2 linked regions of the Thermocoleostomius sinensis A174 genome follow. The protein of the gene in region 1 interacts with the protein of each later gene in a pairwise test. Links are inferred from orthologs where the notes say so. Each region holds a gene or a part of one and is shown in the gene's direction. Other genes may lie near its edges.

Region 1 (15,591 bases):
AAAAAGTTTTTAGTGATATGAACAGCTAGTTTATTGAGAAAACGAGGAGCAATGTAGTAAGCCATGGATTAAACACCAGCAGAAGAGCAAATAAAAATTGAAATCAGAGAAATGTTCAAGGCCAACAATGATAAGTTTCTTTCACACTAGGATTCACAACAAAATTTCATTTCAACAACTACGACAAACTCTATTTCTGGGTCATTGCTTTGAGATGCTCATAGGCAAAAGCTACTCTTAAGTAAGGTTACACAAGGTGTAGCCCGTCCTCACCGTTCAATGAACAACCAAGTGTTGACCAATTCGTTACCCAATTCTTCCAGTTTTGTAATGACGAACAAATCTAGTTCGATCAACTCTAGAGAATCTATTAGAGAATCCGTTCGTCTATTCTTTATCTACATAGCTTAATTTGTGGCAGTCTATGAAATAATCAGTCATACAGTTCTTAGCCTATCACGAATATGAAGGAGGAACGATCGCTTTCTGAGTCGGATCGGCATTGTTGCGAATTTAAACTATGGCTGGATGCGGCACATTATTTCTCAGCTACTGTTGACAAATTGCTTCACTTTGGGGAATCATAGAAAACGCGATGCGGGGCTATAGCGCAGTTGGTAGCGCACCTCAATGGCATTGAGGGGGTCAGCGGTTCGAATCCGCTTAGCTCCATTGAACGAGACGTTGGCGGAGACAGATCTGCGTGTAATTGGAAGCAGCGAGACGTGTTTGAGACATGTTTCAGAGTTGCTTTACACAACCACTTTGTCAAGACAAAGTGGTTGTGGCTCAGAAGTCGATGAACCCGATCGACAACGCGCGCAGTTTTTCTAAATCCTGATCGCTAGCCTTTATCCTGTCTCCTCACCGCCTACCTCTGGAGAGGGTTGTGAAAAATCGCAAAATCGCTTTAGAGTTTTCTGTTAGTTTTGGGAATTTGCTTTTACTGAAACTTCTTTCACCCCTCTATTGAAGCTATGCAACTAGGTTCTTGGTATTTGGGCGATCGGCAAACGCAGTTTACGGTGTGGGCCCCTCTGAAACAGGAAGTGTCCTTACACCTGGTTGAACCAGCAGACAAACTGGTTCCCATGCAGCGGAACGAACAAGGCTATTGGCAAGTCACGACAGAAGCAGAACCGGGAACGCGCTACGTCTATCAATATGATGGCGACCAAGAATTTCCTGATCCAGCCTCCTACTTACAGCCTGAAGGCGTTCATAAAGCCTCAGAAGTAGTGGATCAAGGGGCATTCAACTGGACAGATCAGGCGTGGCAGGGCATTCCTCTCGAAGGGATGGTGATCTATGAACTACATGTGGGTACTTTCACAGCAGAAGGCACATTTGAGGCCATTATCGATCGCCTGCCAGACTTGAAGGAACTAGGCGTGAATACCATCGAAATTATGCCAGTGGCTCAATTTCCAGGCGATCGCAACTGGGGGTATGATGGCGTTTTTCCCTATGCAGTACAAAATTCCTACGGCGGTGTGAATGGGCTGAAAACATTAGTGAATGCCTGCCATGAAGCAGGAGTTGCTGTAATACTAGACGTGGTCTATAACCACTTAGGTCCAGAGGGCAATTACCTCTGGTTCATGGGCACTTATTTTACAGACAAATATAAAACGCCTTGGGGCAGCGCTATTAATTACGATGATGCCTACAGCGCTGGGGTACGAGAGTATATTGTCCAAAATGCCCTCTATTGGTTTGAGCATGTGCATATTGATGCCTTGCGACTAGATGCGGTGCACGCTATTTATGATTTTGGTGCACGGCATATCATGCGAGAAATTTCCGAAGCCACAGCGCAACTTTCAGGTACGATCGGCCGCAAATTTTACTTAATTGCCGAGACTGATCTGAATGATCCCCGCCTGATTCGTCCTATCAGTGTGGGTGGCTATGGCATTGATGCGCAGTGGTGCGATGATTTTCATCACATCATTCATGTACTGCTGACCGGGGAACAGCATGGCTACTATGAAGACTATGGCGCATTCAACCAACTGGTCAAAGCCTACGAAAAAAGCTACATCACCACCTGGGACTATTCGCCCCACCGCCAGCGCTACCACGGCGATGATCCCAGCGATTGCCCCCCAAAGCAATTTGTGGTGTGCATTCAGAACCATGATCAGGTAGGAAACCGCATGTTGGGCGATCGATTCTCGACCTTAATTTCCTTTGACGCGAAAAAGCTGGCGGCGGCAGCCCTGTTACTGTCTCCGTTTGTACCCATGCTGTTTATGGGCGAAGAGTACGGCGAACCCAATCCCTTCTTGTATTTCGTTAGCCATAGCGATCCCGCTCTTGTTGAAGGGGTGCGCCAAGGCCGCAAGCAGGAATTTGCAGCCTTCCATGCTGATGGTGAAGCCCCCGATCCCCAGGCGGAGGATACCTTTCAACGGTCTAAGTTGCAGTGGCACAAGCGACACGAAGGACACCACAAAACGCTGTGGCAGTTCTACCAAGCTCTGCTGAAGCTACGGCAAACCTCACCAGCTCTAGCTCATGCAGCGCTCGATCGCCAAAGCTACGAAGTGACCGGGATAGAAGAGCAGAAACTATTGCGACTGCGACGTTGGCAGGGAAGTCATCAGATGTTAGCTTTCATGAACTTTAATCAGCAGCCAGTTGAGATGACGATGGCGTTGCCACTGGGAACTTGGAAAAAAGCGCTTGATTCGGCTGATGCTCGTTGGCAAGGACAGGGGTCTACCTTGCCTGATGTGATGCCAACCACACGAGACGCCACCGTGTCCCAACAATCCTTTTCGATCGCGCCGCACAGTGTAGTAGTCTACCTGAGTGAGTTATAAAAAAACGGGGTGGAATGAACCATGCCCACCCTCCGCAACTGAGTGCAAGTGGCGGCCCTCGGAGATGTTTTTATAATGACATCTCCATTTTTGCTACAAACTTGAATCAAGGTTGCACAGATTTGCTTCAGTTTCTTCTAACTGTGCGCTAGACTACTAGAAATTCTGTTTGAGTCAGTGCTTTTCTAAACATTAACACAGCTCGATCGAGTGTTTCCTGCATCTGTGGCTTGCTGAAGAAGGGTGCTGATGGGTTCGCGGCTATTACCGTGCATCTTTCATAGCTAGGGGCAACGTTACGATATCTGATAGTGAGTCAATTTGAGTTTGAACATCCTGGATTTGAACGATCGTCTGTTCCCTGCAATTAGAGATTAGCTATGCCCCAACAAACCAGACTTTTAGAAATGGGGTTCGACTCCATGCTAAAAATATTAACGAAACATTAGCAAAATATTAAGTAAGAACTAACAAAGGGGTGACATCCCTCTTGCCGAAGCGATCGGCTTCAGAGCGACAATATAGCGACTCTAGCGACTCTTATGCAGATGAGCTTGATCAAAGCCCAAAGACAACGATTGAGAGCGATTGGCAGGTTGCTCCAACGTCTCATTTTCTACCGTCAAACGGGTGAGCCAGAGTATTTGAATGACCTCGATCGACGTGGGGTTTGTAACAAAGGTGGCAACCTCAGCAACCTAGTGTTTTACAAACTGTTGCGTTACGCTATCCCTAATCTGCTCAATTCAACTTGATCCAGACCTACCCCCCAATCCCATCATGATGCAAATTCCTCTCGCAACGTACCGGATTCAGTTCAATGCAGGCTTTAACTTTCAAGACGCAACAACCATCATTCCGTATTTAGCCGAGCTAGGAATTTCTGACCTTTATGCGTCCCCAATTCTCACAGCCCGCAAAGGCAGTACTCACGGCTATGATGTCGTGAATCCTCAAGAGATTAATCCAGAATTGGGAGGAACAGAAGACTTTGAGGGACTGGTGGCGACACTAAAGCGCTATGAGATGGGCTGGGTGCAAGATATTGTGCCAAATCATATGGCGTTCAGCAGCCAAAATCATATTTTGGTCGATGTGTTGGAAAATGGGCCAGACTCACAATATCGCAATTTCTTTGACATTGACTGGAACCATCCCTATAACGGCATCAACGGTCGGGTTCTAGCTCCGTTTTTGGGTAAGTTTTGCGGTGATTGTTTGGAAAGCGGTGAACTGAAACTGCGCTATGACCAAGCAGGAATTTCTATCAATTACTACGATCAAAGTTTTCCCTTGCGAATTGAATCCTACAGCCACATCTTGATGTATGACTTGTCCCGGCTGCGGGAGCAGTTAGGGCGCAATCACCCTCTGTTTATCAAGCTGCTGGGGGTGCTTTACATGTTGAAGTACATTCCTTCAGGGGCAGAAGGACGAGAGCGCTACGATCAAATTACCTTCATCAAGCGCATGTTGTGGGAGCTTTGGAACGAAAGCGCTGAGGTGAAGGCGTTTATTGAACAGAATATCGAAACGTTTAACGGAGAAGTGGGGAAGCCGGAAAGCTTTAATCTGCTTGACAGTCTTCTAAATGAGCAGTTTTTTCGCTTGGCCTATTGGAAGGTGGGAAACGAAGAACTGAACTATCGGCGCTTTTTTACAGTCAATGATTTGATTTCGCTGCGAGTGGAAGACCAGAAGGTTTATGACACAACCCATGCCTTCATTTTGCAACTGGTACAAGAAGGTAAACTGACTGGACTGCGAATTGATCACATCGATGGACTCTATGATCCCGCTCAATATCTCAGCCGGTTGCGCGATGGTGCGCCTGATGTGTACCTCATCGTCGAGAAAATTCTGGAAGCGGACGAAGAACTGCCCCTGAACTGGCCGATTCAGGGAACTACAGGCTACGACTTCATGAGTCAGGTGAATGGTTTATTTTGTCAGCAAGCGAATGAATCAGAGTTTGATGCAATCTATCACCAATTCATTGGCAAGTTTGTGGATCTGGAGAAGTTAATTGATGAAAATAAACGCCTGATTATTGGCAAACACTTGGCGGGTGATATTGATAACTTAGCCCACTTATTGAAGCAAATTGCCGATCGCCATCGTTATGCTAGTGATTTCACCATGTATGGTTTGAAACGGGCCTTAGTAGAAATTTTGGCGGTGTTTCCGGTCTATCGTACCTACATCAGCCGTGAAGGAGCCAGCAAAGCCGATCAAGAGTGTATGCAGTGGGTAGTGCGTCGAGCTAAGGAGAATCTGCCCGATTTTGGCAACGAGCTTTATTTCATCGAAAAATTCTTGTCGCTAGATTTTGATGATCACCTCAGTCAGGAGGACGAGAAGCTGTGGCTGCATTTCATCATGCGCTTGCAGCAGTTTACGGGGCCATTGATGGCGAAGGGCGTTGAAGATACGGTGTTTTATGTCTATAACCGTTTAATTTCACTCAACGAGGTAGGGTCTTCACCGGCTCATTTTGGTCTGTCGATCGATGATTTCCATGCTTTCAATCAGATGCGATCGTCTCACTGGCCCCACGCCATGAACGCTACGGCCACTCACGATACCAAACGCGGCGAAGATGTGCGGGCTAGGATTAACGTGCTGTCGGAAATGCCGCAAGAGTGGGTAGATTGCCTGAAACAGTGGCATGAAATCAACGCTGTGCATAAGGTAAAAGTCGGCAACATGAGTGCACCCAGCCGCAATGATGAGTATTTCTTTTATCAATCTTTAGTAGGAGCCTTCCCCTTTCATGAGGCTGACTATGCCAATTTTGTGCAGCGAATGAAGGAATACATTATTAAAGCAATTCGCGAGGCGAAAACCCACACCGCCTGGATTCGCCCCAACGCAGAGTACGAAGATGCGTTTATGCAGTTTATCGATCGCACCTTGGATAATTCAGCCAAGAATCCGTTTTTGGAAGCGTTTCGCCCGTTTCAACGCAAAATTCAGCACTATGGGGTTTTCAATTCGCTGTCTCAAACCCTGCTGAAACTGACAACGCCCGGGGTTCCTGATTTTTATCAAGGGACGGAACTATGGGATTTAAGCTTAGTCGATCCCGATAATCGCCGTCCTGTGGATTTTGATCGTCGGCTAGAATACCTTAAAGAAATTAAAACTAAGGCGCGATCGAAATCCAAAAAAGGCATTTTGACCTACATTGAAGAGTTACTGAAAACCCCAGAAGATGCTCGCTTAAAGCTATTCTTGATCTATCGCACCCTGCAAGCTCGTCGCACCTATGCTGAGTTGTTTCAACGGGGCAGCTACGAAAAATTGACTGTGTTGGGCAGCTTGAAGGGACATGTAGTCGCTTTTACTCGGGAACTAGGAGACCTGCGGGCGATCGTGGTGGTGCCGCGGTTGCTCACAGAACTGGTTAAAGCAGGGGAATATCCGCTGGGCGAACAAGTTTGGCATGAAACCCGAATCTTGCAACCACCTGGCTCTTCGGCTGTGCTGCACAACGCGATTACGGGTGAAGAAATTCAAAGTGAGGAAACCCTGTGGCTCAAGGAAATCTTTGCTCAATTTCCAGTGGCGTTGCTGGTAGGTAAGGTGGAGCAGCCAGCTTAATTTAGGTTATCGTGTCAGATCTCACTGGCATCAACCAAAGATCCCCGCTAGGGCAGTTCGCGAACTGCCCTAGCCCGTGACTTTGGCTCATCTCTGGAATAGCTATAAACCTAGCTGCAAATTTTGTGAGCAGCAGGTTAGCCGAAACGCAAACCTCGGACAACCTGCCTTAATTGGAAATCAGACCAGTGTAGTCATACCCCGGTTAATGATCTCGATCGCCCGATCGATTTCAGCCGCGCTCACCGTCAGTGGAGGCACAAACCGTACCACCTTTGGTCCGGCTGGTACCAGCAACAGCCCTTCTGCCGCCGCTGCTTTAACAACATCCGCCGATACAAGTTCAGTGTCGCCACTCAGCACCAAGCCGTTGATAAGTCCCCAACCCCGAACTTCACTGAAGTGCTGAGAATACTGCTGCACGATCGTTCCCAAACCCGATCGCAGTTGCTCGCCCCGTGCTTGCACATTCGCCAACAGCCCTTCCTGTTCCAACGTTTTGCACACTGCTAGCGCCACCCCAGTTGCAAAAGGATTGCCACCAAAGGTACTCGCGTGATCACCTGGTTGAAACACATCACAAAACGACTTACACAACATAGCGCCGATGGGAATACCGCCGCCTAGTCCTTTTGCCGAAGTGAAAATATCAGGTTCAATGCCCAAATTTTCGTAGCCCCAATAGTGCCCGGTACGGCCCATACCTACCTGCACCTCATCAGCAATCAACAAAATGCCCTTCTCGTTGCAGATATCGCGGATGCGCTGGAAATACTCTAAGTTCCCTGGACGCACACCGCCTTCACCCTGCAACGCTTCCAGCATAATTGCCGCCACTTGCCGTTCATTGCCATCTAGCAGCGCGATCGCCGCGTCTAGGGCTGTAATGTCGTTGTACGGAACATAGTAGAAACCCGGCATCAGCGGATCAAAGTTCTTCTGGTACTTGGGCTGTCCAGTGGCGGTGATGGTGGCTAAGGTGCGGCCGTGGAAGCTAGCATGTGCCGTAATGATAATCGGGCTTTGAATTCCCAATACAGTATGCGCATACTTCCGAGCTAGCTTAATGGCACCTTCGTTAGCTTCGGCTCCAGAGTTGCAGAAAAACACGCGATCGGCACAGGAATGCTCTACCAGCCATTTGGCCAGTTCTCCTTGCTCTTGGGTGTAATACAGATTGGAAACATGGTGCAGCTTCTGAATTTGCTGCGTCACTGCTGCAATCATAGCCGGATGCGCATGTCCCAAGGTGCAAGTGGCAATTCCAGCTACAAAGTCTAGATACTCTCGCCCATCCGTATCCCACACGCGACAGCCCTCTCCCTTTTCTAGGGTGATGGGATAGCGTGCATAGGTTGACATGACATAGTGATCAAAATCTGCTGGCGAAATTTGTAACGGAGCAGTTTCTAGAGTGGGTGGTTGGACAAGGGTTTCTGGACTCACGAGATACGCCTCCAAACGGGAAGTCGAAACAACAGGTTGCAATATAGAGAGCTACCGGAATCTAAAAAATTGTTCAAGTTCAGCGACGATCGACAGGAAGTTATGGCTTTTTTTGATTGAGTATTTGATTTTACGCCAGCTTTCCTATGGGTGTTGTAAATAATCAAAGAAGTTTTGGCATCTCACTCGCACCATTTGCAAGTTAGGCTCAATGTGAACCATTTCTGATCATAGAAAAATCCTAATTCCAAAATGAAGATATTTGGAGGAATGTCAGGATTTGATTAACAATCCTTCGGGCAGTGGTTGTGAGAACGCTGCTCTCGCCATGCCGTTGGGTTTAGCCCTCACCCTCAATCCCTCTGTTTCCTCTAGCCCTTATCCTTTGCTGCTTGCTTCTCATGCTTTTCCTGAAGCCACTGCCCGATCGCTCTCGGTAAGGGGGCGCGGCGACGGCTTTGGCGATCAATACAAACATGCACGGTTGTGGCTTGGGCGCTGGGTTTGTCTAATGTAGGCCGATTGGCCAGGGAGTCATCGATCGGAAATAGAGTATAAGACAACTGAAATTTAGTGTCTGTGACGACGGTAGGCGTCAGATGAATAGCATATTGTTCACCGCAAAACATCGGGCGCAAAAAATCCACGTTGGCGTGAACGATCGGAATGGCTACAGGGTTTCCACTGAAAAACTCCTGCAATTTAACTCCTGCGGCTACCAACCCTGCCTCATAGGCTTCGTGACACATTGATAAAACATTGGCAAAATAGACAACGCCTGCTGCATCCGTATCTTGAAACCGAACTGTGCGATGATAAACAAAAGGAAACTGGTACATTTGATCTTAAAAAACTACTCGCTCATTGATTGTTGTTCTTGAGTCTTCATTCGTTAGCCTTTTCTGATCTACTCATCTCGTTTCTCCTATCCTAGAGTCTTCACGCACCCGAACGAAGTCACCATGTCTTCCACTCCAGAATTAGCTGCGCGATCGCGCCTTGCCGAACTACGGAAGCTGCTGCAAAAAGCCAGCTATGAATACTATGTGCTGGATGCTCCCACAATGCCCGATTCTGTCTATGATCAGCTTTATCGAGAACTGCAAAACCTGGAACAGCAGTATCCAGAGTTGATTACCCCCGATAGCCCCACGCAGCGAGTCGGCGAAAAGGCAGCGACGCGGTTTACCTCCGTTCAACACAATATTCCCCTTTACAGTCTGGAGAATGCGTTTAATCTCGATGAGTTTGCGAGTTGGCAAGAGCGCTGGCGACGGGTAGCCCCAGAGGTGGAGTCATTTGAGTACGTCTGTGAACTCAAAATAGACGGCAATGCTTTGGCGCTCACATATGAGCAGGGGATTTTAGTGAGAGGGGCGACGCGAGGAGACGGCATGACCGGAGAAGAAATTACCCAAAATGTCAAAACTATTCGATCGATTCCCCTGCGGCTCAATTTAGAGAATCCACCGTCGATCGTGGAAGTACGGGGCGAGGCGTTTCTGGAGTTGGATGTGTTTAAACAAATTAACCAAGAACGCGAGCAATCCGGAGAATCGTTGTTTGCCAATCCGCGTAACGCTACAGCGGGAACCCTGCGACAACTGGATTCACGGGTGGTGGCTAAACGGCGGCTAGCTTTTTTTGCCTATACCCTGCATGTAGTGGATGAGGCGATGGGGGTTGAAAACCGGGAATCGGAAGGTGGGGAGACTTTACAGGATACTGAAGCGCAGCTTTCCCTGTTAACCACCTTCGCGTCGCCTCAGCACACGGTTCTAAAACCAGAACATGCCACACGCCAAACGCCGCAAACGCAGTGGGATTGTCTGGAACTTTTGCAAAACATGGGCTTTAAGGTCAATCCCCATCGTCAACTCTGTCGATCGCTGGAGGAGGTGGCTGCATACTACGATCGTTGGTCTACGGAGCGGTTGCAGTTGCCCTATCTGACCGACGGGGTGGTAGTCAAGCTCAACTCCCTGACGCTGCAAGAGCGGCTTGGCTTTACGCAAAAGTTTCCACGCTGGGCCATTGCCCTCAAGTATCCAGCCGAAGAAGCGCCAACAGTAGTTGAAACGATCGATGTCAACGTGGGTAGAACTGGGGCAGTGACACCGATGGCGTTTTTGCGACCAGTGCAGTTGGCGGGAACTACGGTATCACGCGCAACCCTGCATAACGCCGATCGCGTAGCAGAACTAGACATTCGCATTGGCGATACGGTGGTGGTGCGTAAAGCTGGAGAAATTATTCCCGAAGTGGTGCGGGTGCTGCCTGAATTGCGTCCAGAAGCTACGCAACCCTACCAAATGCCGACCCATTGCCCAGAATGCGGTCAACCGCTGATACGCGAAACCGGAGAAGCCGTGATTCGCTGCGTCAATTCCTCCTGTCCGGCAATTTTGCGCAAGGCGATCGAACATTGGGCTAGCCGAGACGCCATGGACATTCGCGGCCTAGGAGAAAAGTGGGTGCAACAGTTGGTCGATCGCAACCTCATACACACCGTCGCCGATCTGTATGACCTCACCGTAGAGCTACTGATGCAGATCGATCGTATGGGGCAAAAGTCTGCGCAGAATCTCGTAGACGCGATCGATCAATCCAAGCATAAGCCTTGGGCGCGAGTGCTGTATGGCTTGGGCATTCGCCACATTGGCAGCGTCAATGCGCAGGTCTTAGCTGATCACTTTCCGACGGTTGAGGCACTGGCAGCCGCAGAGATTGAAACGGTCGCCTCGGTGTATGGCATTGGCACAGAAATTGCCCAATCGGTGCACCAGTGGTTTCGGGTTCCGGCCAATCAAGCGTTAATTGAGCGGTTGCGATCGGCAGGGGTGCAGCTAGCGGGTGAATCTCACCGATCGAGTGCGTTAGAACCACAGCCCCTCAAAGGCAAAGTGTTTGTGATTACTGGAACGCTGCCTAACTTGACCCGCGACGAGGCTAAAGCCCTAATTCAAAAAGCAGGTGGCAAAGTTACTAGTTCTGTTAGCGCCAAAACTAGTTATGTAGTCGTGGGAGCAGAGGCCGGATCAAAATTGGCCAAGGCAGAAGAGTTAGGAATCACCCAGTTGACCGAAGCCGATTTGCAAAAACTCATCGCATCGTTAGAAGAGAGATCACCCTAGCCTGGATGGTTGACAGCTAGAGTGGACTTAACTCTCCTACCTTGGTGACATCCGGTTATGAATTGCGAACCCTTCGCTGTGTCCCGGACTCGACGATCACCTGTCTCTCATCGATCGAGCGATCGATCCGTACAACCTCTGTGCCCTCCTGGCATTTTTGCACAAGGCACGGTCAAACAATCCCAAAATGGGAACATATCTACCAAAGCTGGGTTCAACTTCCAGCGACTCTTATCGCGACTGGTCAGCATTGGAATTTTGCCCATCATTCTCACGGCTGGTTCAGCGTTGGGAGCCGAACGCATTACGTTGTCCTATGGCGCTGTTGAACGATCGATTGCTGTCAAATCCCTAGCTGCGTATGCTGAAGAGGGCACAGTATCTAGCGACCTCAAAGCCTACACTCGTTTTTTCAATGATCAGCAGCTTGCTACTCTGCGGCAATTTCTCTCGACTCGTGCGGATCTTTCAGCAGTGGCGGTGGCGCAGTTTCTTTACACTGACCAAGGCGAGATGCTGCTGGAACGCTTGGGCAATGTGGTACGCACCGAGTCTAATCTTTCTGGCTTCTATGCCATTCGATCGGCTTTGATCTTGGCGGCGGCCGACGAAACCGAAGGATTAACTGTGCTGAATGTGCTGAAGCAATTTCCGTTATCCCGGGTTCGGGTAGATTTGGTACAAACGCTACGAATTGTCGGAGATTTAGAAGAACTGATTCGCCAAACGCAAGATGCCGTGGCGTTAGTTAAAGAGCAGTCTGCCGCAGAGGCCTACCTCACGTCGTGGATTGATTTTTCGTCTTTGCCAGATTTGCGCCAACCTGGTTCGTTTCCTTGGCAGCGGCGAACCCTTGGGTTGTATGATCCACAGCGCAATCGATCGTTTCCCGTTGATATTTATTGGCCGCAACTGAACACAGCGTCCGAGCAAACGCCCGCGACAGCAGCCCCAGTCATTGTTATTTCCCACGGACTTGGCTCCGATCGAGGAACATATGCCTACTTAGCGCAGCATCTAGCTTCCTACGGCTTTGTGGTAGCAGTCCCTGAACACCCTGGCAGCAATGCCCAGCAGCTTCGAGCGCTGATTTCAGGACAAGCGAGCCAAGTGACGGAACCGAATGAATTTATCAATCGCCCCTTGGATATTCAATTCCTTTTAAATGAACTCGCTGAGTTGTCACAAACCGACCCAACCTTAGCAGGGCGGCTCAATTTGAACCAAGTGGGCATCATTGGACAATCCATGGGTGGATATACCGGCTTGGCCTTGGCCGGAGCACAAATTAACGTGGAGCAGTTAGAGGCAGATTGCACCACTGACACCTTAAATCTGTCGCTGTTACTTCAATGCCGTGCCCTCAATCTTCCTCAACCTTTGCCAGATCTGCGCGATCCTCGCATCAAAGCGGTTTTGGCCATCAACCCGATCGGCAGCAGTCTTTTAGGTGAAGCCGATTATGCCAACATTCAGGTTCCAGTCATGATAGTGAGTGGTACGGCTGACACGATCGCCCCTGCCCTGCCCGAACAAATTCGTCCCTTTACTTGGCTGCAAACGCCCGAACGATATCTGTTGCTTCTACAGGGAGGAACCCACTTCTCATCGATCGATGTTCCTGATCCAGAAGCCTCACTGTCTCAAGGAACACTCGTGCAGTTACCGTCTGAAGTGGTGGGGCCCAATCCGCAAATTGCCCATCTCTACCTTCAGAGTATCGGACTGGCTTTCTTGGGTCTGCATGTGGCAGGTGACTTCACTTATCTGCCGTATTTAGAGGCATCCTACGCCAGATATATTGCCGAGGCCTCGCTACCAATCAGCCTGGTGCACGTGCTGACCCCCGATCAACTCATGAAAGCCATAGAAGAGCAAACGATCGAGCTGGTTTTGCCTAGTACCAGCGCCACGTTACGCCAAAGGGATGCTGAGACGAAGCCCTAGTAGCCCAAGTATGTCTTCGAGAGGTATCTGACTAGACGGTTGAGGCGATTCGTGGGCACCGCCGCATCGATACTCTCGTTTGCTAGCGAAATTCCCAACATGGCCGCAAAGTCCTCATCCGACATTTCGCCCGCCTGGTGTTTCTGAAACGCATCAACGACAGTTAATAATTCGTCTGCCGAGAACGAAAAGCCATTTTGGGCTGCAAACTCAGCCACGATCGGGGCACGCTCTCCCAGGGCTTCGGACTCCGCCGGGTCTAACTCAGTCTCGCTGCTGATATTACCGTCCCCAACACCTAGCAAATTCTCTAGCTGTTGCTGCAACGCTTCATCTTCAGCCGTTCGTTGCATGAACTCTAGCACTGTCGCAGTTGCCATACCAAATACGCTCTATTCGATAGGTCGCCAAAATTATATCAATCCTACTTGCAAACACCGATTAACAAAAGCTGAAGTTCTATCAAAAGGAAGAAAGCTGCGCAAGACTCGTTCAACTCAAAACCAGCATGATAAAACGAAAAAGTTCCATCTAAGGGCCGAGTCAATCGAAGGTGGCGATGGCAGAGCGGGGAGTTGGAGGATTGTTCCCCAAACAACCTTGCCCGGAAAGTTCAGCAATAGTTGAGGGTGCACGATGACTGTAATCACCTATTTGTTATACGGTGACAACCGGACATATCAGTTGGAACTCGCTTTTAGTGTGCTATCCGCCCTGCGGTTTTTGCGCCATCAAGCCGACTGTACCATTAGCGTGATCAGCGATCGAGACGACATAGGCTTTGATTTACCAATCGATCGGATTGGTGTATCTGCGCAGGAAATTGCAGATTGGACTCAAGGCGGAGTTTATCCTCATCGCGCCAAGATTCTTGCTCTAATGAAGGCGATCGACCATTATCAAGCACCCACCGTCTTGATTGACACAGATACCTATTTTCTCAAAAATCCACTGGAATTATTCCAGTTTATATCACCTGATGCATCACTCATGCATAACTTTGAATGTACGATCGGAGATCATCGGCTTTGGCAACCTATGTTCAACTCGTTAGAACCGGAAAAGTTAGAACAGATATATCAGACAACTAGTAATGACATCCAAATTTCCCCGCAATTGCCGATGTTCAACTCTGGCGTAGTGGGAATCGATATCAGCCATCGATCGCTTCTAGACCAGGCACTTGCACTTCTCGATCGGTTTTATGAAGTCTTTCCCGTATTTAATACTGAGCAATTTGCTTTAGGAGTCGTCTTGAGCCAAGCCACAAATCTATCGATTTGTCCGCATTTGGTTAAACACTACTGGGGATATGAGCGACGCTTTATTCATACTCAATTAGCAGATTACTTGCAGAATTACTCAATTAATTATTTAGACACCTTTTTGGAGACATTGCCGAACTTAGAAATCGGCTATCCGCCCAAGCCATGGAGGGCTAAACTGGCTGCACGATGCTTGTCTCTATTGCACGGATGGAATCAAGACTATCGCTTTGCTTACTTGGCATATCGCAGTGCTTTGTACTATGCCAAAACTAACGTTCCCTATGCCAACATTTGGGCACAAATTGCCCGTCGATCGATCGATCTTTGCTTAGAAAAACACCCTGAACTGCAAGCAACCGATCGGAGTTTTCAAGCTTTTCAAACACAAACACAGCACTACTTCCATGAATTTAGTCCCACGAACATCAGTAGGTTGAGGTGGATGCAACCCAATACTCAACAGCAGTGGCAGACGCTTTGGCAGCTACGATCGTAAATTTATAAGGTTCGAGCTTATAGGGTTCGACCAAAAAGTTCTAGCACCTGTTTCCAGGCATCGGCCGCGGACTCAGGATCATAGTCCGATCGCTGGTCGCAGAAGAAACCATGTCCTGCTGGATAGCGGAAAAGCCGATAGCGAATCGCGTGTTTTTGCAGTTCAGATTCAATTTGATCTACCTGCTCGTTGGGAATTAGCGGATCTTCTGTGCCAAAAAACAGGTAGATTTCCCCTTGAATCTCGGCTGTGCGCGTAAGAGTGGGAGCACCACCACCGGGTGTCATCGTGGCAATGCCACTGCCATAGAAAGCGGCCGTAGCCCGGATATCTGACAGGGTTGCGGCTAGATAAGCTACATGACCACCAAAGCAAAACCCGATCGCCCCAATGGACCCGGGCTTCACCAAGGGCAAGGATTGCAAATACCCGATCGTCGCCTGTAGATCACTTAGCAATTCATCCGCTTTCGTTTGCTCTTTATATTTTCTGCCCGTTATAACATCATCGGGACTATACCCCACTTCAAACCCTGGAGCCACACGCTGATAAATTGCTGGAGCGATCGCCACATAGCCTGCTTTGGCAAACCGCTCAGTGACATCACGGATGTGGGCATTGACGCCAAAAATTTCTTGAATCACAATCACGGCTGGAAAGGTCCCCGTTGCTGTGGGATGAGCCAGGTAAGCATCCATGTGTAACTCGCCATTGGAAACTTTCACCCAATCTGCGTATATTTCCTGACTTGTCATGCAAACACCGCCCTTTGTTTGACTGATTGCTAGGTTGCCTTTCGTAGTCTACTGCATTGGCAACGATCGAAATCTAGCCCTTGTAAAATTACTCTTTTTGCAAAATGTAAGATG
Region 2 (15,732 bases), 4.5 Mb from region 1 along the record:
TTGTCACCCGAGCAGGATGGAAGTAAGGTGGCAACGGTGCGACCGATCGCTGGAACTCGCCCTCGGGGCAAAACTCCCCAGGAAGATGCTGCGTTGGCCGAAGATTTGCTGCAAGATCCGAAAGAAGTGGCAGAACACGTCATGCTGGTAGATTTGGGACGTAACGATCTTGGGCGCGTTTGTGCCAATGGAACCGTGACGGTGGACGAATTAATGGTGATTGAACGCTATTCTCACGTCATGCATATCGTCAGCAATGTTGTGGGCAAGTTAGCTCCTGACAAAACCGCCTGGGAACTGCTGAAAGCCTGTTTTCCGGCTGGAACGGTGAGCGGTGCGCCCAAAATTCGCGCGATGCAAATTATTCATGACCTAGAGCCGTGCCGTCGCGGTGTATATTCGGGAGCGTATGGTTACTACGACTTTGAGGGACAATTGAATACGGCGATCGCAATCCGTACGATGGTAGTGCGCCGACAGCCCAATGGGCAGCAGATTGTGAGTGTGCAAGCAGGAGCCGGACTAGTGGCGGATTCAGAACCCGATCGGGAATATCAGGAAACACTAAATAAGGCGCGGGGAATGTTAGAGGCAATTCGGTGTTTGCAAGGAGGAGTGGAGTAGAACATCGCCAGTTGAGATTTGGGAATCGGGAATCGAGGGTCGGGAATGGGATGGCATGAATTATCTGTCTAGCTATCAATGTACCGATTCACTCTTTTCTTAACCAAACTTAAATCTGTTAATAGTGTTTTCATAATCTTGCGATTACCCCTTCTTTAGCTTGGGTGTTTAGGGTAAAGAGGAAAACATTCGCCCCGTGATCGTTATGCTCCATTCTCAGTCCCTAGAGGCAACTCCACAGCCCGATCTACGTCAACTGCTGGAGGAGCTATACAGGGGACGAAATCTACAGCCCTACAGGAGCGGTCAGTCGATTCGAATGCTATCGGATGAAATTCTAGTGGTCTGTCGTGGTGTAGTGCAGTTGGGAACGCTGTACGACAGTGGCGATGAATCGCTATTGGGGTTAGCTTGCCCGTCGATGCCATTCGGATTACCGCTTTCGTCGATTCGCCCCTATCAGGCCATGGCGTTGACTGATGTGGATTTGATGCGGCTGCGATTGGTTGAAATTGAACAATCTCCTATGCTGGCGCATGGAATTTTCCGGCATCTAGCACGCCGATTACAGCAAACTGAGGCGGTTTTAGCGATGGTGGGATATCGTCGGGTAGAAGAGCGCTTGCGCCATTTGCTGATGTTGCTGAAGCAGGAGGTGGGACAGCCTACGGCTAGCGGTACTCGATTAAGTGTGCGTTTAACCCATCAACAGCTTGCTAATGCGATCGGCACAACCCGAGTAACTGTCACGCGTTTACTCAGTCAGTTGCAGGAAGAGGGATGGTTAAGCATCGACAGTTCACGTCATATCGTGTTGCCATCTCACACCCATTCCTAGCCACTGCCAGTTTGGAAGTCTGTCATTCATTTCAAACTTGGATTTAATAAGGCTGGGTAGAGTCTGATTGTCTAGCTAATAGTCCTTGCAGCCACGTTGACTGAGTAGATTGAGTCCCAGTGATAGAACTTGCAGTCATCTGATTAGACTGGTGCCATTGGGCAAGGTCTGCTTTTTCCATAATCACGGCTTCATAGGGAACAATTCCTTTCACTTCACTGCCTAAACAGCGCGCTGCCTCTAGGGACAGATCGAGCGATCGGTCTTCAAAGTACGGGCCACGATCGTTGACGCGAACAATCACAGTTTTACCAGTTAGCTGATTGATCACTTTTAGGTAGGTGTTAAAGGGCAACGATGGGTGTGCGGCTGTGAGTTCATGCTGATGAAACACTTCACCAGTCGCAGTCAGTTGCCCATGAAAGTAAGGACCATACCACGAGGCAACCCCTACAAGTTGACGATCAGTGGGCACTAGTCCATACATTTGGCTTTGAGCATCCACCAACGATAGCGGTGGGACGTTGAGGGCCGTCCGCAAATTATTTGTCCACTGAATGGCTAATAGCTCCGGATTGCGATCGAGCAAAGTCGCCCAATCGCGTTGAATGGAAAATACTAGAGCATCACCTGCTTTGCCCGTGGGCAAGCCATTCACAATCGCTGGAACTAAGTGATACGGTGTAAAGCTGGGTTGTCGCAGCACTTGATACAGTTGTCGAGCGATCGCTTCTGCCTCGACGTAGGTTGGAGCTTCTGCAATGACATGTCCCCGCAGGCGAACTTGAAACACCTGCTGAATGGGTTCTGGCTGCGACCAATCCGTTTGCCACAACCCAGTACAGTGAGCAAAATTGTCCGTTTCTAACTGAGACTGATGGAGATTGTTCCCCAAGGGCCACAATCTCCAACCCGGTCGTTGAGAGCGCTGAGTAGCAGCACAGGGGTTATCAGCGATGGTAATGGTGACAGTTGGAGTAATTTGCCCAATCAAATCTCGGATTGTGTTCGATCGCCGCAACAAGCCGTTAATGAACTGTTGCATTAAATCTGAGTGAATTAGGGATGCTTCATGCATCGAGGCAACTGAGTTTGACCTAAGAACTGCCAGAAAAGCGGACGATTTCACAGCTCTCAGCGTTGAAGCAAATGATGAAGAAGCAAACGAAGAAAAAGCTCTCGATTGAGCACTCGATTGCGAAAAAGTCTGTGAAGTAGAAAATTGTTGCACTGACCCTGCGTGAAGAGAAGACCGCGAGCGATCGTGGGTCACAGCCACATTAACGGGTTTAACTAGAGAAACCGTGCGCCCCGAAGTGGCTTTACTAAAATCTTCGAGAAGCCGTGGGGTAGTCTGGGGAAATAAGAAGCTACTCAGTGCAGATACAGCCCACAAAAGTCCAAAAAAATTCATGGATTTAATAATGTTTAACGCATGAAACCTGAGAGAATTTAACGGTTTGAAAAGGAATGAAACAGAGGTTTATTGTACCGGCTTTGGGTTCCTTACACCTAAAAACGTCGTTTTTTTGATCTAGTTGATTTTTGATCTATTTTTTGTCTCAGACCAAGCTGCAAAACTATGTCACTTGATGCGTCAACATCTCAATGGGAACGATTACTCCTAAATCTGGGAGCTTGGCAAGGTTCATTCTCGCGCTTCTCGCCGCAAGGAGTGTTGCAAGAAGACACACCCACCCTAGTCACGTTGGAAGGGTTGAACGAGAACCAAACAATCCGACAGACTATTCAGTTGTTTTCTCTGGCAACAGGCGAACTGGTTCAGAACAAAGTATTAGAGTACAGTTCGCTCAGTCGAAGCACATTATTCTTTGCCGATGGGGCCTTTTCACAAGGTTCTATGCAGTTCGCTCCCTTCTCTGAGTTTGGGGCTGAGCTTGGTTTTATTCAAAGCGATCGTCGCTTGCGGTTGGTGCAACTGTTCGATAAAGACGGTCATTTTTCTCGCTTAACGCTAATTCGTGAACATCGGCAGCATACTCCAAAGACTGAACGTCCACCTCTATCAGTGGAAATGTTGTTGGGAAATTGGCAAGGAACAGCCATCACGCTCTATCCCGATTGGCGTACGCCTGAGGGCTATGTCACATCACTTCAGGTACATCGGGAGGGCAATTTGCTACGCCAACAGCTAACCACGCCCCAATGGGAACTCGTGTCTACAGGAGAAATTGCAGGGTCGATCGTGCGCTTTCAGCAAGGACATTATCCGATTCAACTGCTGCTATTGCCAGATGGCGCGTCATCAAATACCCCATTAACTATCCCTAAGGGAGAGCCTTTTTTTCTAGAAGCTGGCTGGTTGATTGCCAAGAATCTACGGCAGCGGATGATTCGCCGCTATGATGCCAAGGGTGGCTGGGTTAGCTTAACACTGGTGACAGAACGAAAGGTTGAGGCTTAGCGCTTCGATTACTGCTGCGGTCTGGATGAGCAGCATGTGCAGCGACAATGACTGTCCACAGTCACTAGCTGACCCACAATTTTCAACTTATTCTGAATAGGTGTAATGTTCAGTGCTTTCTAAACGTTTTAAATTCACATCAGAGGAATACCGATGAAAGGATGGCCCAATCGGAGGATGTTCGCAAGGGTTCTCCAGCCCAAAATGCTGTTGGACTTGCCCCTGTTTGAATCGAATCCGTATTGACTCTGCTATCGAGTAGTAATCTATTTCATCTAAAGCCCATGCTTAGGTAAGCCCTTGATGAGACTTCATTGTCGCTCTACCGATTTTCCGGATGGTACTCAACCGCATTTGTAGACGACCTGAAATGAGCGCAACTTCAAGGTCGCCTTTCAGTAATAACGGTATAACTTTCAAGCAAATCCCGTTTATGAGTCGCCCATCCTGTTTGAAAACCTTTGAAATTGCAAGGGAACATCTCGCCCATGTCAGCGTCATTCAGAAACGGAATCCCTCACAGTCAAGTTCTGTCAATGAGTAGTGAATCTCTTCCTGTATCTTGGTCAGCGGTTGAGGCGATTGCTCCTCAAGCCTCGCTGGTTCAAGCCAACAAACTCTCCAACTATGACCTAATCTTGCAGTGTCAAGCTGGGGTGCGTCCTGGAAAAGCGCTGTTTTCAGAACTGATTCGCCGCTATCATCCCCATGTAGAGAAGGTGTTATATCACCTTGCTCCAGATTGGACAGATCGGGCAGACTTGGCTCAGGAAGTCTGGATTCGGGTTTATCGAAACATTAAACGCTTGCAAGAACCTGCTAAATTTCGTGGTTGGTTGAGCCGGATCACAACAAACCTATTCTATGACGAGTTGCGCAAGCGTAAGCGGGTTAATCCCCCTCTATCGCTAGATGCGCCGTTGAATGTTGAGGATGGAGAAATAGATTGGGAAATTGCTTCCGATGATCCGGGCCCAGCCGAGGAGATGATTACTCAAGAATTCTATGATCAACTCCGAGAAGCGATCGCCGATTTACCAGAAGTATTCCGAACTACCATCGTATTGCGAGAAATCGAAGGGATGTCCTATGAAGAAATTGCTGAAATTACCGGGGTTTCTTTAGGAACCGTCAAATCCAGAATTGCCAGAGCACGCCAACGGCTTCAGTATCAATTACAAACTTATCTAGAAGATTGAGTTAGCAGAGATTGATCCAAAAGGCAGCTACGCTATTCTGGATGCAGGGTTTGAGCGTACAGCGGCTCAATGCCTATTGTGTATCGCAATACAGCTTGTTGAGCGCTGAGGATGTCATGGTGACTACGGATTCCTGCGTTCTTGGCTCTACAACCAAACTACCGCTTTCCAACTTTGACTTTTGTTGTTTGATCTTGCCTCTAAAACACTAGAGATCCTAAAAATGTCTAACTTTGACGATTGCGATAACTATAGCCCTCTTCTACCAGATGACGAACCGGGTCGCCGGTGGGATCAGTCTTCTCCAAACACCCTTGATAACCTAAAGCGCGATCGATTTGAACTACTCAGCGCCTACTTAGACGGAGAAGTTTCGGCCGATGAACGTCGCCAAGTTGAACAGTGGCTAGCGACGGATGCAACAATGCAACGGTTACATGCTCGATTGCTGAAACTGCGGCAAGGCGTGCGAATGCTGCCAGTTCCTGCTCCTGAACAGCCCGTTGAACAGGTTGCCGTCGAGGTCATTTCTCGGTTAGAGCGTCGCCCGAAGCGGACTGCCCTGTGGGGGGGAATGGCGATTGCCGCCTTATTTGTTGGAGCCGTCGCTAGTACTTTTTCCGGTGGAGAGTTAGTGCCCTCGATCGCTCAATCTCCAGATACCCACCGCATCACCTCCAATGCCTTACCCCATGACGGCCTGATGATTGCCCTCGATCGACCTGTGATTGAAATTCCTAAAGCAGCCATTTCAGACTCGGTGTCCCCCGGAACTGATGGCGTTCAGTAGGTTTGAGGATTCATTCAGCGCCCTTGCCAGTATCCGTGCGGAAGTCGGACTCCTCCAAAACGTTTAGCCTGTTCGAGCGGCATCTGATAAGCCCACGCTTCACCGAGAGGCTGATGCTGAAGGCTAAACGTTTTGACTAGTACTCGCACATATTCGTTCTGCCCAATTGGCCGCTGTGGATCATAATCCTCGAGTTCATCGAGTTGAGTCAGTACATTATTATCGGCAAATTCCAATACAACACCGTGAACAACTCCGGGACCGGGAGTAAGGGCTGGATAGCCAAACGGCAAATCAAATAACTGTCCATACACGATCGCCACCTGTTGGTTCACCACTGCATGGCCACAGTAGCGATCGTAGTTGCACTGACCCGGTTTTAAGGTTCCATACACGAAAACTTTGAGACGGGCTGGAGCTACAGTAGAGCCTAGATCCATAGAATTTATCAACCAATCCCGAACAACTTATAGAATGGTGTAGAAACATCCCTAATTATTTACCTTGACAGGAGTTCCGTTCGTGGAGTCCCGCTACAATCCGGCAGAAATTGAGGAAAAATGGCAGCAAACGTGGCTGGCTGAAGGCAGCGATCGTACACCTGACAACACCGACAAGCCCAAGTTCTATGCATTGTCCATGTTTCCCTATCCATCAGGCAATTTGCACATGGGGCATGTCCGTAACTACACAATTACCGATGTCATTGCTAGAGTGCGTCGAATGCAAGGCTATCGAGTTCTGCATCCAATGGGGTGGGATGCCTTTGGGCTGCCAGCGGAAAATGCGGCGATCGATCGGGGCATTCATCCAGCCAAGTGGACTTACCAGAATGTGGCGCAAATGCGGGCGCAGTTGCAGCGGTTGGGGTTGTCCTACGATTGGGAGCGGGAAGTCACGACGTGCTCGCCAGACTATTACCGCTGGACACAGTGGATTTTTCTAGAGTTTTTTAAGGCCGGGTTGGCGTACCAAAAAGAAGCAGCAGTGAATTGGGACCCGATTGACCAAACTGTTTTAGCTAATGAGCAGGTGGACAGTGAAGGGCGATCGTGGCGATCGGGCGCGATGGTAGAACGACGACTGCTGAAACAGTGGTTCCTCAAAATCACTGACTATGCTGAACAACTACTGCAAGACCTAGATCAGTTAGACGGCTGGCCGGAGCGAGTCCGCTTGATGCAAGAAAACTGGATCGGCAAATCTACTGGAGCCGAAGTAGTGTTTCAAACCGAGACGGGAGAAACGATACCCGTGTTCACAACCCGTCCTGATACCTTGTGGGGAGCAACCTTCATGGTGCTGTCTCCCGAACACCCGCTAGTTGAGAAATTGACCACTGAGTCACAAGCTGAGATTGTGACTGCCTATCGCACCGAAGCGGCAGCCAAGAATGAAATCGATCGCACCGCAGACGATCGAGAAAAAACAGGCGTATGGACGGGCAGCTACGCCATCAATCCAGTTAACGACGAAAAAATTCCCATTTGGATTGCTGACTATGTGCTGATGGGCTATGGTACGGGCGCAATCATGGCGGTTCCGGCTCACGATCAACGCGATTTTGAGTTTGCCAAGAAATTTAATCTGCCGATCAAGGTGGTAGTGCAACCAACCAATGAGACGATCGACGCAGATACCATGACCGCAGCCTACCCCCACGAAGGGGTAATGGTGCATTCTGGGCCGCTCGATGGCGTAATGACTGGCAAAGGTTCGGGGCAAAGCGTGGAAGCGGCGGTGCAATGGCTAGAAGCTAATGGCAAAGGCAAGGGAACAGCCAACTACCGCCTTAGAGATTGGTTAATCTCTCGTCAGCGCTATTGGGGCTGTCCAATTCCAGTAGTGCATTGCTCTAGCTGTGGTACGGTGCCTGTTCCCGATGCTGAATTGCCGGTGTTGCTACCAGAAAATGTAGAATTTACGGGACGCGGGCCGTCGCCCTTGGCGCAACTAGAAGATTGGATTAACGTGCCTTGCCCCACCTGCGGTACACCCGCCCGCCGTGAAACTGACACGATGGACACCTTTATTTGTTCATCGTGGTATTTCTTACGCTACCCCGATGCTCGCAATGATCAGCAGGTGTTTGATCCAGCCAAAACCAATGATTGGATGCCCGTAGATCAATATGTGGGGGGCATTGAGCACGCAATTTTACACTTGCTGTATTCGCGCTTTTTCACCAAAGTGTTGCGCGATCGAGGCTTACTCAACTTTGATGAACCGTTCAAGCGTCTTCTAACGCAAGGGATGGTGCAGGCAGCCGCCTACAAAAATCCCAACACTGGGAAGTATGTTGCTCCCAGTCAAATTGCCGATCTGTCAAACCCTACCGATCCAGCTACTGGTGAACCATTGACAGTGGTGTTTGAAAAAATGTCAAAGTCGAAGTATAACGGCATTGATCCCGGCGATGTATTGGGTAAATATGGCGCAGACACCGCTCGTATGTTCATTTTATTCAAAGCCCCGCCGGAAAAAGATCTGGAATGGGATGATGCGGATGTGGAAGGGCAATTTCGTTTCTTAAATCGGGTGTGGCGCTTGGTGTGCGAGTTTGGCGATCGTGCGTCTGTACAAAAAACCGCTGAGGCTCAGGCGCTGAATCACGATGAGAAAGACTTGCGCTACGCCATTCACTATGCCATTGAGCAGATTACAGAAGACTTGGAAGAAGAGTATCAATTTAATACAGCCGTTTCGGAGTTGATGAAATTGAGCAATGCTCTTAATGATGCTACTTGCAAGACCTCACCTGTTTATCGAGAAGGAATTGAGACCCTGTTGAAGTTGTTGGCTCCATTTGCACCCCATATTGCCGAAGAGTTGTGGCAGCGATTAGGGCATACCGATTCCATCCACCATCAGCCTTGGTGTGTTCCTGATCCAACCGCATTAGTGGTAGATGAAATTCCGCTAGTGATTCAAATTATGGGTAAGACTCGCGGTACAATTCAAGTGCCAGCCCAAGCTAGCCAGCAAGAACTGGAAACCTATGCCCGTGAGTCTGAGCTAGCACAGCGCTACATTGCTGGAAAGACTATCAAGAAAGTCATTGTAGTGCCAGGGAAACTTGTAAACTTCGTTGTTGGGTAATACCGGGAGAAACGGGATGATATCCCGCACTATAGGCTATTGGTTCATTGGAGGGATGTTAGTTGCTGCTACTGCTTGTGCCTCGCTGCCATCAAGAGAATTGACTTTTCCCGGTCTCACGCCGTCACCGTCTAATAGCCCAGCCGCTGTTCCCCTATCGGACGTTCCGGAGGATACCTCAGATAAGGTTCAGCCAGATACAAAAATCATCACAATGAGCTTGGAGGGCGAAGCTCAAGAGGTTGAATTGCGGCTGTTTCAACATCGGGATGTGCCGTTTACTACCTACTATCCGGCCCAGACCTTCATTCCAGAAGTACAAACCTCCGCAGAAGGAGTGCATGTGCAGTTTTACTTTAGTCCGGCAGGGGTAAAAAACGAACAGGCATATCTATCTTTCTTTATGCCGCGCCAATCGGCTGATTTAGAAATGATGCAAGAGTTGATTTTAGGTAACCAGGGGTTACTAATTAATAACCAATGGGAACTGCTCGATCGAACTGATATCGTTAGCTATAGCTGGGCAGAAGAAAAACTACTCTATCAACATCCTCTGGAAACCGAGTTAATTGTCGGGGCGATTTACGTAGGCGAGGAAGATGGGCATTTGTTCTACACCCTTACCCACTATCCTGTTGAATACGTTGATGGGTTTGAGCCACGATCGAATATCATTTGGGAGAATCTACAGTTTTGAGCCATCTATTGGGTAGGGTACTGTAGCTAATTCCCGTTTCCATCACCCATCTGTGCCAGAAAAAAGAGGCGGTATAGATCACAGGACGGGACAACGTTACTGCCTTCAAATTTAATAAGCCCCAGGCTTTCTAAGCGATAGGCAATGATGGAGTCTAATGGCAGCCCCTCTGGAGAACGTACTACCTGCTGAAGTGCTTCCCATAACTCTGGAAATTGTTGCACTTCTTCCCAACAGCGGCGTAAATGATTACTGTAGATGCCAGATAATGTTGGGGCTGTTTGCAATAATTCCGAGAAGGTCATTTCCCGTTGGCGCAACCAGTATAGGGCTAGCCGAACCAAATAGGGATGTCCACCCACTAAAACAATCAAAGCGTCAATCTCTTGCTCATCGATTTCAGTACGGCTGAGGCCGTAGCGCTGTACCAAATCTTGCACTTGCGATCGAGTAAATTCAGGTAGGTAGATAGGCAACCCTACATTAAACGGTGATTGGTGAATGTTAAGAGCAACATAGACCTCGGTAGAATGAGACACAATTAACCGCAGTTTTTGCCAAATCTCTACATTCGCAGCTTCTTCATACCAGGCCCGCAGCAGAGGCAGAAAATCTTTGGCTAAGTCGGAATACTCAAAGAGGCGATTCACTTCATCGAGCGCAATAACAATCGGTGTATCCAGGTGCGATAGCAAATATTCTTGAAAGTAGATGGAACAACTAACCTTGCTGCCAATCTCCTCATTCCAATAATTGTCCAGCTTAGGCTCTAGATTCAATTGCCAACTCACGTTGAGGCATAGCCAACGCAAAAATTGATTGAGATCGTTCAATACTGAATCATCTGCAGTTTGTAAATTCAGCATCACCGTGTGAAAGCGTCTTTGTCGGGCATGATCTAGCACGCGATAAATGAGAGACGATTTGCCCAACATCCGAGCGGCTTTAATGCGAATTAAGCTTCCTGGTCTTACAATTTCTGCATAAGCCCTCTCTTCGATGGGTGGGCGGTGGATGTATAAGTTGGAATAGAGTGGTACAACCCCCCCTGGAAACCGCAGCGGTTCTAGTTTGGGGGAAATCAGATCAGCCTCTGGGTCGAGCGCCGCCGTGTTATTAGAATAGAAGTTAGACAGCACGAGCTTGAAGTTCTTTTTTGTCACCTTTTCGCCTAGAGCGTCTGACAAAGAACTCCATAATTGGGAGCCAACTTCCTTGATGTAGTCTAGGTCATAGCCAAATTCTGCGGCAATTTCTCGATAAATTTTTCCTGACCAAGATTGTAAGAGAACCACCTCTTGTGCATAATTAAGCCGTTTCGGTTCAAGAATTTTGTTGACAATTTCCAGGGCATCGTGCGGCATCATCAGAATCCGAAATGTTTGATACCAGTGGGCTAAATAGCCATAAAGGGAAATCTTAAACCGAAATTTAAGGATCGAAGCAATTAATTGGCTTAATTCCCACTTTTCTTACTTTCTCATCTTTTATCTAGATAATTTCCTACCCAACTCCTCACTTACTAACTCTTTATTTAACCGAAATTTTACCCTGATCGATTAGTTCAGTGAGATTTAGACAAGTTTACTGGGATACTGCTGCGCATTATTGCTTTGGTAGACTGCTTTTAGGCAACCGGATATTCTTTAGCATTCCCATTTGCTAAGGATTTTCAACTAAATCAACTATCTTTTCGTAGGTCAACCCTTTGACCCGCATCACAACATCTTTCAGAGATTCGAAGGGTTTGTAGCGTTGTTTGTGTTCAATGGTTTCAATAATCTTTTTGACGTTTCTACCCGTCAAGCCAATACACTTCAGGCGTTGTAGCAGTTCAGGATGCTCCAATAGTCATCTCACTGCTCTTGGTTCGCCTTCGTCACTTTTGCCTATTATGAGTGCGCTATGGCAGCCAGGGATATTGACGAAAATTGGGTTTGCGCTTTTCTAGAAAAGCCTGCTTTCCTTCGGCTCCTTCTTCAGTCATGTAGTAGAGCAAAGTGGCATTACCAGCCAGTTCTTGTAATCCCGCTTGTCCATCACAGTCGGCGTTGAACGCCGCTTTAAGGCAACGAATGGCGATCGGACTTTTCTCTAGGATTTCTTGGGCCCATTGAATTCCTTCCGCTTCCAAGTGCTCAACGGGAACAACGCAATTGACCAACCCCATCTCTAAGGCTTGGTTCGCATCATATTGCCGACAGAGAAACCAAATTTCGCGTGCTTTTTTCTGACCAATAATTCGCGCTAAGTAACTGGCTCCAAACCCTCCGTCAAAGCTACCTACCTTGGGTCCTGTTTGTCCAAAGATGGCATTATCGGCTGCGATCGTCAAATCACATACTACATGCAGCACATGCCCACCACCAATGGCATAGCCTGCCACTAGGGCAATTACCACTTTAGGCATCGATCGAATCAACCGCTGCAAATCCAACACGTTCAAGCGAGGAATGCCATCATCGCCCACATAACCCGCCTCGCCGCGCACGCTTTGATCGCCACCGGAGCAGAAGGCATACTTGCCGTCGGTGTGGGGACCGGCCCCGGTCAGCAGCACAACGCCGATATCGGTATCTTCGCGAGCATCGACAAAGGCATCGTAGAGTTCAAAAATGGTCTTGGGACGAAAGGCATTGCGTTTATGGGGGCGGTTAATGGTGATTTTGGCGATGCCATCGGCTTTGTGATAAAGAATATCTTCGTAGGTTTTAACGACGCGCCATTCAACTTGCATAAAAGCACTAAGAACAGTAGAAACTAAATTTAAGAGACTAATTTAATAGCCTAGATCGTTTTTGGAGTTTAGTTTTTGGAGATTCGATCGGGGAGATTACGAGGATCGCCCTACCGACGTATTGCGCTCCCAAAACACCCCCTCCGCTAAACCTTGAATCGTGGTATCGACCTCTGCCAGTTCCAAACGTCGCTCTGCCAACAGGCAATACTCTTCATTCAAATCAATGCCTAGGTAAGCTCGATTGAGTTTCTTCGCTACCACCGACGATGTGCCGCTGCCTTGAAATGGATCGAAGACCATATCCCCCACCTTGGTGCTAGCCAAAATCAGCTTAGCGATGAGCTTCTCGCTTTTCTGGGTCGGGTGATTAGTATTTTCGGGCATTGACCAAAACGGCACAGTGATGTCCGTCCACAGATTCGAGGGATATGTTTCTCGAAACTTACCCTGCTGGGTGATTTGCCAATCTTTAGGTGTACCGTCCTGCTGGCGATAGGGTGCAATTACACGGCGGCGCAACTTCACAGCATCAGCGTTAAAGGTATACGTGTTGGATACAGTGCAAAACCAAATATCCTCACTAGCATTTTTCCAGTTAGCTTTAGCTCCTCGCCCTTTCTCACGTTCCCACGTGATGCGATTGCGGACAATGAAATGAGAAGACGCCACCTCGAAGATAGACGCAGAAGTCAACCATTCACCGCAAATATAAACGGAAGCCGTGGATTTGAGCAGTGGTTTAAAGGCTACGATTGCCCGATCGAGCCACCTCGTGTAGTCTGCCACCGTGCGCTTAGAGAATCGATAGCCATTGAAATCTTTGTTGAGATTGTAGGGCGGATCTAAAATCAGCAAATCCACAGTATGACATGGTAGGTGGGAAGCCAACGCGATCGAATCTCCGTGGATTGTGCCGATCGGCAGTGCGGTCAACTCTATTGGGATATCACGAATTAAACGTGGCCGCAAGCGCAAGCGGTCTTCCGGTGTCAGATCTAGGGTGCGATTCATCGGCGCACGAATTTTTTTCGGATGCGATTCACTCACAATTTGCTCACAATCAATCGTCGCTTAGCTGAGGTGAAGCTATTAATTTTGCTGATGCCTTGTACCCCGATCGGGTACTTGACTAATCTTCTCCGACTTTGCTACCTTGGCAATAAATCAGCAAATTTTAGCAAGAACTCGCAACCATATGTGTCAATCTGCATCCTACTTTTACTTTTGGTTTATGGAGGTTCACCTGAGGTGAGTTCAATCTCGCATGAAACCTCAAGGTGAACCGCAGAATGAACACTGCGGTTTTTGTATTTTTAAGACTGTCGTTATCCCCCCTACTAAGTATAGGAATCCGATTGTGTTGCATCATTCTCCCAGCTTTTTTTACGGCTTTTACTTTTTTTGGCTCAGCCTAAGCTCTGGGTAAATGGTGCTGCAACCGCATTCACAAAACCCGGAGCCAGAAACGGTTCCGGGTTTTTAGTTTGAAACGCTAAAAGCTGAAAGATGAAAAGAGAGTAGATGGATTTTTCTCCTCTACCTTCCTCATTCTCCCAGTTCCTAATTCCCTACTCCCTACCTCTACTCCCCAACCTCAACCAAGGAGACTTCTCATGCAAAAGGCGAAACTCGCGCTCAAAGCTAATTCCGAACATAAAACCGTGATTCAGCTATCCGATCGCGTTTCGATCGGTGGTCCGGATTTGTTGATTGTCGGTGGCCCCTGCTCGGTGGAAAATCAAATGCAAATGGAAATCATCGCCAATCGGCTAGCGGCGGCTCCTGTGCAAGCCCTCCGGGGAGGTGTGTATAAGCCCCGCACATCCCCATATGATTTCCAAGGATTGGGCGTAGAAGGGTTACAAATTCTGGCGTCCATGCGCGATCGCTACGGATTGCCTGTGATTACCGAAGTCATGGCCATTTCACAGATCGAGGAGATCGCGGCTCATGCCGATGTGCTGCAAGTGGGTAGCCGTAATATGCAAAACTTTGATCTGCTGAAAGCCTTGGGGCAAGTGAACAAACCTGTCCTGTTAAAACGAGGACTGGCTGCCACGATCGAGGAACTGGTGATGGCCGCCGAATATATCCTCAGCCACGGCAATTCCCAGGTGATTTTATGCGAACGAGGAATTCGCAGCTTCGATAGCTACACCCGCAATGTGTTGGACTTGGGAGCCGTGGTCGCGCTGAGGCAAATTACCCATCTGCCGATCGTCGTCGATCCCAGTCATGCCACCGGTAAACGAGAATTAGTTGCCGATTTGGCCAGAGCCGCCGTCGCCTGCGGAGCCGATGGCATCATGGTGGAATGTCATCCAGAGCCGGAAAAGTCGATCTCAGATGCCCGTCAGACAATTTCTCTAGAAGACATGGTAAGTTTAGTGCGCAGTCTAGAACCGATCGCCGCCGCCGTTGGTCGATCCATACCTGTAGGAGCCGGGATTGTCCCCCGGCTTTCTTGTGTGTAGAGATCGGTCTTAGCTTTCGTTTAGACGCTGCTTTGCCGCAGCTAGCGCTTGTTTGATCTGTTCAAAGCCCGTACCACCATAGCTGTTACGGGCTGACACCACCTGACGTGGGGCGATCGCCTCGTAGATATCGGCGGCAAAGGCAGGGTGCAGCGCTTGCCACTCATCCAGGGTTAAATCCTTCAACAACTTTCCAGCAGACAACGAGGTTTTCACCACTTTCCCCACCAAGTTGTAGGCTTCGCGAAAGGGAACCCCTTTAGCTGCCAAATAATCGGCGACATCGGTAGCATTGGAAAAATCTTCGGCAACAGCTTCGTTTAGTCGAGTCGTGCGAAACTCTAGCCCTTCCTGCATCAAAATCGTCATGGCTTCTAAACAGGCTCGTACCGTCTTGACGCTATCAAATAGGGCTTCTTTGTCCTCCTGCAAATCTTTGTTGTAGGCGAGGGGCAGTCCTTTCATCAGCACCAGCAGGGCTTGCAGATGCCCAAACACTCGTCCCGTTTTGCCGCGCACTAGTTCCGGCACATCCGGGTTTTTCTTTTGCGGCATGATGCTGGAACCCGTAGAGCAACTGTCTTTCAGCGTCACAAAGCTAAATTCTTCCGAAGCCCACAAAATCACTTCTTCAGCCAGCCGCGACAGATGCACCATAATCAAGCTAGCCGCGCAGAGAAATTCGATCGCAAAATCTCGATCGCTGACTCCGTCCAAACTATTGGCATAGGGTTTATCGAAGTTCAGCAACTGTGCCGAATAGTGGCGATCGATGGGAAACGTCGTACCCGCTAACGCTCCGCAGCCTAAAGGCGAAATATTTACCCGTTTATACACATCCCCCAA

What was found.
Region 2: the proteins of ligA (region 1) and leuS interact in binary tests that used the Escherichia coli proteins (3 or more experiments, as listed by UniProt). The link is inferred for Thermocoleostomius sinensis A174 from one-to-one orthologs.

What each region holds. Positions count from the first base shown.
Region 1 is NZ_CP113797.1:1,082,315-1,097,905, forward strand. Bases 8,433-11,425 are described here. They hold ligA (NAD-dependent DNA ligase LigA), read left to right. Parts: upstream 8,433-8,839; coding sequence 8,840-11,011; downstream 11,012-11,425. Other genes in these bases: OXH18_RS04805 (acyl-CoA thioesterase), read right to left, coding at 8,433-8,716; OXH18_RS04815 (alpha/beta hydrolase), read left to right, coding at 11,090-11,425. In the rest of the region: treZ (malto-oligosyltrehalose trehalohydrolase), read left to right, coding at 978-2,828; OXH18_RS04790 (hypothetical protein), read left to right, coding at 3,377-3,583; treY (malto-oligosyltrehalose synthase), read left to right, coding at 3,612-6,431; OXH18_RS04800 (aspartate aminotransferase family protein), read right to left, coding at 6,612-7,877; more of OXH18_RS04805, read right to left, coding at 8,249-8,432; more of OXH18_RS04815, read left to right, coding at 11,426-12,958; OXH18_RS04820 (hypothetical protein), read right to left, coding at 12,955-13,338; OXH18_RS04825 (hypothetical protein), read left to right, coding at 13,595-14,722; OXH18_RS04830 (dienelactone hydrolase family protein), read right to left, coding at 14,740-15,477. UniProt on the Escherichia coli protein: DNA ligase that catalyzes the formation of phosphodiester linkages between 5'-phosphoryl and 3'-hydroxyl groups in double-stranded DNA using NAD as a coenzyme and as the energy source for the reaction.
Region 2 is NZ_CP113797.1:5,559,335-5,575,066, reverse strand. What follows is about bases 6,053-9,186. They hold leuS (leucine--tRNA ligase), read left to right. Parts: upstream 6,053-6,398; coding sequence 6,399-8,975; downstream 8,976-9,186. Other genes in these bases: OXH18_RS24135 (hypothetical protein), read left to right, coding at 8,992-9,186; OXH18_RS24145 (gamma-glutamylcyclotransferase family protein), read right to left, coding at 6,053-6,316. In the rest of the region: trpE (anthranilate synthase component I), read left to right, coding at 1-624; OXH18_RS24170 (Crp/Fnr family transcriptional regulator), read left to right, coding at 830-1,462; OXH18_RS24165 (septal ring lytic transglycosylase RlpA family protein), read right to left, coding at 1,506-2,540; OXH18_RS24160 (DUF3598 family protein), read left to right, coding at 3,045-3,887; OXH18_RS24155 (sigma-70 family RNA polymerase sigma factor), read left to right, coding at 4,424-5,086; OXH18_RS24150 (anti-sigma factor family protein), read left to right, coding at 5,310-5,876; more of OXH18_RS24145, read right to left, coding at 5,891-6,052; more of OXH18_RS24135, read left to right, coding at 9,187-9,672; OXH18_RS24130 (AAA-like domain-containing protein), read right to left, coding at 9,699-11,039; OXH18_RS24125 (helix-hairpin-helix domain-containing protein), read right to left, coding at 11,335-11,520; menB (1,4-dihydroxy-2-naphthoyl-CoA synthase), read right to left, coding at 11,576-12,409; OXH18_RS24115 (DNA-methyltransferase), read right to left, coding at 12,506-13,459; aroF (3-deoxy-7-phosphoheptulonate synthase), read left to right, coding at 14,026-14,886; argH (argininosuccinate lyase), read right to left, coding at 14,896-15,732.